DNA from 3 places in the Alkalihalobacillus pseudalcaliphilus genome. Region 2 is predicted to be linked to each of the others. Evidence: riboswitches for the same ligand, from Rfam matches in the RefSeq annotation. Region 2 holds a riboswitch; each other region holds the start of a gene.
What was found. Region 2 has a riboswitch for cobalamin ahead of metE (5-methyltetrahydropteroyltriglutamate--homocysteine S-methyltransferase). Riboswitches for the same ligand answer to the same signal wherever they lie in the genome.

Region 1: it holds a riboswitch for cobalamin, as region 2 does, so the genes downstream of both, PQ479_RS16860 (hypothetical protein) here and metE (5-methyltetrahydropteroyltriglutamate--homocysteine S-methyltransferase) in region 2, are expected to answer to the same signal.
Region 3: it holds a riboswitch for cobalamin, as region 2 does, so the genes downstream of both, PQ479_RS01345 (FecCD family ABC transporter permease) here and metE (5-methyltetrahydropteroyltriglutamate--homocysteine S-methyltransferase) in region 2, are expected to answer to the same signal.

What each region holds. Positions count from the first base shown of each region.
Region 1 is NZ_JAQQWS010000009.1:125,026-127,295, forward strand. It holds gene PQ479_RS16855 (ABC transporter substrate-binding protein) at 1-371, opposite strand, end outside; gene PQ479_RS16860 (hypothetical protein) at 368-916, opposite strand; cobalamin riboswitch at 1,098-1,278, opposite strand; gene PQ479_RS16865 (nuclease-related domain-containing protein) at 1,396-2,270, shown strand, end outside.
Region 2 is NZ_JAQQWS010000004.1:236,865-239,134, forward strand. It holds gene metE (5-methyltetrahydropteroyltriglutamate--homocysteine S-methyltransferase) at 1-968, opposite strand, end outside; cobalamin riboswitch at 1,090-1,276, opposite strand; gene PQ479_RS11165 (GNAT family N-acetyltransferase) at 1,416-1,904, opposite strand; gene PQ479_RS11170 (hypothetical protein) at 2,017-2,229, shown strand.
Region 3 is NZ_JAQQWS010000001.1:272,252-274,521, reverse strand. It holds gene PQ479_RS01345 (FecCD family ABC transporter permease) at 1-985, opposite strand, end outside; cobalamin riboswitch at 1,178-1,301, opposite strand; gene PQ479_RS01340 (ATP-binding protein) at 1,366-2,270, opposite strand, start outside.

The sequences.
Region 1 (2,270 bases), on a different contig from region 2:
ACATCAGGATCCAAGGCAATAATCGCCTCTGCATTGACATTCCAGGAATCAGAGACCTGCTCAATCTCTAACACCTCTTCAGGGTAGTTATCAACCGTCGTAACACCAACTACCTTCTCACCAACACCTAAAGCAAATAAAATTTCAGTCATACTGGGTTGTAACGAAATAACTCGTTCTGGCACTTCTTCAAACGTAAACTCTGTACCGGCATCATCAGTTACCGTATAAGGACCCTCTTCCTCCGTCAAATCCTCTGTTTGGTTATCATCATTCGCTTGTCCCGGACTTTCCTCACTTGCCTGATCTCCGCAACCTGCCAACATTAAAAATATTAATAAGCCACTTATTCCTTTTAACCATATATTCATCTTGTTCTCTCCTTTTTCACTCTCGGTTTATATGATTTACTCTCAAACGTAATCTCTTCGACTTCCAACTGTTGATTAGCATACACCGCCATCACAAAAAACACATTGGCTAACAGATGCGTATAATCAAATAAAATTTTGTCTACTTCGCGTTCTAAACTTACTTTATGTAAGGCTCGGACAGATTTTTTTGCTTCACTCCTGCAAACATGTAAGGCACAGGCTGCATCTGATCCTTGCGGTAATAAAAACTGTTGAATTTTTTCCTCAACAAAGGATACATAAAAATCATATTTTCCACTTAAATGTTCTAAGTCACTTTGCTCAATCGCCCGCTCACCTCTAACAGATCCATTCAAATGGTACGTCATGGGGATAAGCTCCATTAAATCTTCATATAAAATGTGGAGCTGCTGATGTTTTTGAACGACACTTGCTGCCTGTCCAATTCGAGTCGTCAACGAATCGGTACGAATTTCAAAATCAACGGTTGAGGCTGACTCCCGCATATACGGATAACATAGATAACGCATATCTTTTTTCATTTTTTCACCTCCAATATTGTCACACTTGTGAATAGAGATGGTCGTTCGGAAATAATTGCGTAAGAAGGTGATAAATCAACACAAAAAAAACGCCCGAGAGACTTGTCGGACGGTTGCTTAAATATCTCTATCAACATAGATTTACCCAATATCACCGTACAATCCTCTTTATTCCGAAGAGCCTATACGTTCAAGTTAGGCAGGTATCCTGGCTTATGCTTCCATTTACTCTAAGACCTTCCCATCCAAATGGACAGTGGTATCCTTATTTCATCAGCATTTACAGTTGCGGAAACAGCTTCGGGTTCACACCGAATTCCCTTTTCACTCAACGAACGAGCACCTAACTCTACGAATATATTCATTTGAATGTAGTGTAACATAGTTTTGCTATAGATACATGAATATTTCCACTTTTTGCTTGTGTGCAATGGCAAGCTAACGATAAAATCAATGTAAGGAAAAAAGGAGTGATGCGAATGAAAAGAAGACGTCCCCTGCCTACTGACCTGCAAGTTGGGAGCATATTAGCACAAAGAAATTTTCCACTTTCACCAAAAGAAACAGAAAAGCTGTCCCACGCCGAAAAAGGTTATCTAGGAGAAGTGAATTTTGACAACTGGCTTTTAGAAGATTTACCTGACAATTGGTATGTGTTACACGATTTATGGCTTACAGCAAAAGACTCCACCCTACAAATTGATTCCCTCGTCATTACCCCCAAGGACATTTTTCTATTTGAGGTTAAAAACTATTCCGGCTCCTATTTCCTCGAGGGCGATCGCCTCTTAACCGAATCGCAGTATGAAATCAAGAACCCTCACATCCAATTAAAAAGAACCGAAACCTTATTACGACAGCTTTTATTGAACCAATTTGGCAAAGCAACTCCTACAATTAAGTCCTATGTTTGTTTTATTAACCCCGATTTTTATCTTTATAATGCACCCTTGAACGCCCCACATTTTCTTTTTTGTAGCTTACTTAAGAAATTCAAAAAGAACATGGTAAAAGAACACAGTCAATCCTTTAATAAAAATAGAAATATATGTGATTTTCTATTGAACAGTCAGCTTATTAAAAGTCCTTTTAAACCTACATTCGAATACAATATTAATCATCTCACTAAAGGTATTGTTTGTTATAACTGTAACGAGGTTTTTACTCCACATGTAAGAAAAGCAAGATATCTATTTTGCCCAGAATGTAATTTTCAAGAGAATTGGAGTTCTGCTATTGTTAGGGCCGTTGAGGAGTATATGATACTCTTTCCCGAAAAAAAGATCACATCTCGAGAGATAGCAACTTGGTGTGCAGTACCGAGCTCACGTTCAATTAGATTTGTATTAAAAAA
Region 2 (2,270 bases):
GGCTGGAGCCAAATATTCGCGGTAGGAGAAACAGAAAGGATTTCTGAAAAGCTGCTTTCTACCACGGATAAGTTCGCTCTCCAAATATTTCTACCATCAATAATTCCAGCACCCAACACTTTATTGGATGGGAAGCCGTGCTTTTGGAGGGAGGATAGGTTTTCGTCCTTACCGTGAACAAAATCAAGCCCAATTCCTGCTACAGGAAGTTGAATGACCTTTTCATAATGACTGACAGCATCAAAGTATGTTTGTACCATGACATTGATGGATGTTCGTTCATTTAAGTAATGATACGTAGATGAAACTAAATCTATTTCTTGTTCACTAATACTTGTAACGAGGGAAGGTTCATCGATTTGAACCCACTCACAACCAGCCTGTTCAAGTTGTTGTAAAACCTCTACATAGAGCGGTAATAAGGATTCAAGGTGTTTAGAAAAATCAGTTTGCTCATAACCTTTTGAAAGTTTAAGGAATGTAAAAGGACCAATTAATACAGGCTTACCTGTGATCCCTAATTCATTCTGAGCTTCTTGATAGGCTTCGAGTGGTTTGTTGTATTGTAATTTCGGCGTTTGTCCTTCCCATTCAGGAACGATATAGTGATAATTCGTATTAAACCATTTTGTCATTTCACTAGCTGGAGCAGCATCATTCCCACGAGCGATATCAAAATAGCCAGTTAATGTATGGTTTTGATAGCTTTCCTGGAAACGTTTTGGGATTAGACCAAACATGACAGCATGATCGAGAACATGGTCGTAAAAAGTGAAATCACCAACCGGTATATAGTCAATGCCTGCTTCTTTTTGTTTTTTGAGGCCAATTAGTCGTTGTTCCTTTAAGTTGGCAAGCAGTTGTGGTTCGTCTATTTTTTTTGACCAAAATGCTTCCAACGCTTTCTTCCATTCACGTTTCTCTCCGATTCTTGGATAACCAAGATTACTTGTGCGTATATCTCCCATTCAAATACCTCCAGATTCATTTTAAAATAATAAAAAAGGATATTTTTACCAATAATAGTGGGTAAAAATATCCTGTCATACTGTTGATATTTTTAACACCTCCCTATCTCCCGTAGGTTGAGCAGTGTTGTTAGACTAGGCAGGTCTCCTGGCTATGGCGTCTTTGCTTTTTCTCTCTTCCCAGTTCATAACCAGTGATTACAAGAAAAGCTCTTCCATTACAGTGGCGGGACCGCTTCGGTTTTTCACCGAATTCCCTTTTAAACGTAAACTAAAAATGCTTACGTACCTAATCCCCACTTTTCAAATTTGTATTTACTTTAACGAAGTAAGGAAAGATTGTCAATATCCAGTTTTGACTTAATTAATAGAATAGTCAGCTAATATAAGGCTTTTTGTGTGAAAAATAAAGATTTAAAACAACGTTAAAGTCAAAGCGGGACTAACTCACTTCACAGGTTTCCACTCAAATAAGTAAAATTCTTCTAATATTTTTGCTAAATGAAATCCATGCTTTTCGTAAAAAGGGCGTAAAAATGGACTGAATCGTGCACAATCCAAACGTAAAATTTTATTGGTTGCTTGGGCTTGTTCTTTGGCATAAGTAACTAGTTGGGAACCGATATGTTGCCCTTTTTTAGTAATAGGTACGATGACACGATGAAGATAATAAGCGTCTACATCAGTATGGTCGGGCCATAAATCAAAGTCCCACTGATCCCCCTCCATTAGTACGAGAGCTCCTTGTAATTCCTGCTGTTGATCTAAAAAAACATATAAATGTCCTTGTTCAAAATCATGATTAAGAATCGCTGTGTTTTCTTTATTTAAATAAAAGGCCCATTGGGATAGCTCCTTCTTTTTTAAATCAACAGCTCGTTCGTAAATCCATTCTTTTATAATCGGTAAATCACTTTTAATAGCTTGACGGAACATGTTATGACCTCCTTTATGATCATTACTAGTATAGAGGTCGGAGAAGAAAATGGATAGACTTGAATTTTTTTAGAATGTTCGAGATAATAATGGAAGAAAGTAGGTGGAGCAGATGGCAAAATCATCAGCCAAAAAAAAACGAGAAAAACAAATACGTGAAGGTAAGAGAAACCCTTTGAATGGGCGGAGCCCTTTTGTTCAACTTGATTTAAGAACACGTAAAACAAAGACAAAGAAAGAGCAACTATATAAGTGCAAGCATAAGAATCACTTTTCAGAGAGGGAAGATGATTCTTTTTATTTGGAGAAGAAAAAGGCTGGTTAACATGAAGTACATAGAAATTGCTAACATGACACATAGTGGGG
Region 3 (2,270 bases), on a different contig from region 2:
GGGCCCCTATCATCGCCGTAATGACACCAATTGGTAATTCGGAAGGAGAGATGATGGTTCTAGCTACTATATCCGCAAGGGCTAAAAAGCCTGCACCGACAAACATAGAGAGTGGCAATAAAATTCGATGGTTACTTCCCCAAATTAATCTCGTCATATGAGGTATAACTAATCCTACAAATCCAATGGTTCCACTTACAGCAACTGCACTGCCCGTTAAAATAGTAGCAGCACCAAGTATCACATATTTCCGTACACGTACATTGACCCCTAATTGACGGGCCGTTTCTTCACCAAAAGCTAAGGCGTTTAGTTCTTGACGATTAAACAACAACATGATAAAAGCAATTATAAATAACGGTAGTGCTAACCAAACATATGCCCAACCTCGCATCGCAAGGCTTCCTAGTAGCCACCCTATAATTTGCCTTAGTTCATCCCCAGTCAAAGCAATCATTAAAGAGATAAAAGCACCTAAAAACGAACTAAATATAATGCCTGTTAAAATAATTGTTTCACTCGACATAGAGCGCTGGACCATTTTTGAAAAGCTAATCACAAACAATAATGTAAAAAACGAACTAATAATACTAATAAACGGTAGTGTAAAAAAACCTAATCCAGGTATCGTCACTCCAAAAAAAAGCACAAATACTGCACCTAAAGCTCCACCTGAAGACACCCCAAGCGTATAGGGATCAGCGAGTGGGTTTTTTAATAATCCTTGAAAAGCGGCACCAGCTAAGGCTAGACTAGCACCAACAATCATTGAAAGTAGTACACGTGGCAACCGAATTTGCACAACGATATTCACAATACTCGTTTCAGCTTGGTGTTCAAAAGGACTATAAGGAATCTCAGCAATTAAAATTTGAATCACGGTCCAAAAAGGTATATCCACACTTCCCCTACTAATAGACCAAATAAAAATAAAAAAACATAAAAGTATTAAAAGAAAATATGTAAGGCTTTGGTATTGAAAAATATGTTGACGAACGAAACGAAGCAAATAAACCCGCTCCTCCAATAAATGATTGGTATTAAAATGAGTCAATTAAGACACTATGTTCCTGGCTTAACAAAAAAGCATTCCGAAAAAGGAATGCTTTCCACCCATAGTGAAGCCCTGCTTCAAATGACAGAGCTTCATTCTAATGATCCCCTTTAACCTCGAAGGTTCAAACAATATCAGTAGGCAAGTAATCTGACTTATGCTTTGATATAAAGCAAACACAGTGGCGGGACCGTGCTGGAATCTAACCAGCTTCCTTTTTAAATAGACCTAATGATTTTCTATATGATCTTTCTTTTGATTATACATGAAACATAAAGACGATAGTATCTCAATTTTCATGAGCCTTTTTCCTACAACGGAAGTTTAAAAGAGAAAGTAGTACCTTCATTTACTTTGCTATGCACCGTAATCTTCCCTTTATGCGAATCAATGATATTTTTGGCAATGGCCAATCCAAGACCTGTTCCACCTTTGGCTCGTGTTCTCGCTTTATCTGCTTTGTAAAAACGTTCAAACACATAAGGTAAATCTTGTTCACTAATACCAGAGCCGTTATCAATTACATCAAATATGAATTCTTCTTGTTCAACACTTACTTTGACAATGACTTGTCCGAATTCCTGTGTATGTCGAATCGCATTATGAATTAAATTGGTTAATACTTGTTCAATTCGATCTTGATCAAAATAAGCATCTGGTAACTTTTCCTTAACATCTAGCTTCAGAGCAATGTGATGGTCTTTAGCTAAACCTTTAAACTTACGAACAATTTTCTCCATATAAGGTATTAAAGGAATCTTTTCTTTTACTAATTCAGTATAACCCGCTTCCATACGCGCAATATCCAATAACTCATTAACCAATCGGCCCATTCTTAATGATTCATCATAAATGATCCGAGCAAGCTCTTTTTTCTCTTCATGGCTTTCCGCTATATCATCAATAATCGCTTCACTATACCCTTGCAGCATTGAAATCGGCGTTCTTAATTCGTGTGATACATTCGCAATGAAATCTTTACGAAGCTTATCATGTTGACGTTCTTCCGTCATATCCCGAATTACTGCAACGGCTCCTCTGATTTGTTCGTGGTCATATAAAGGCGTCATAACAAGGGCAAAATATCGCCCCTGAATGGCTAATTCTAGCTGCTGTTCTCGCTCACCACGAACGACTTTATTAAATAGATTATTTAACTCTTCTGGTAGTCTATTCTGATTATTAACTCCGTCTTCAAATAACCACGATTCAAGAA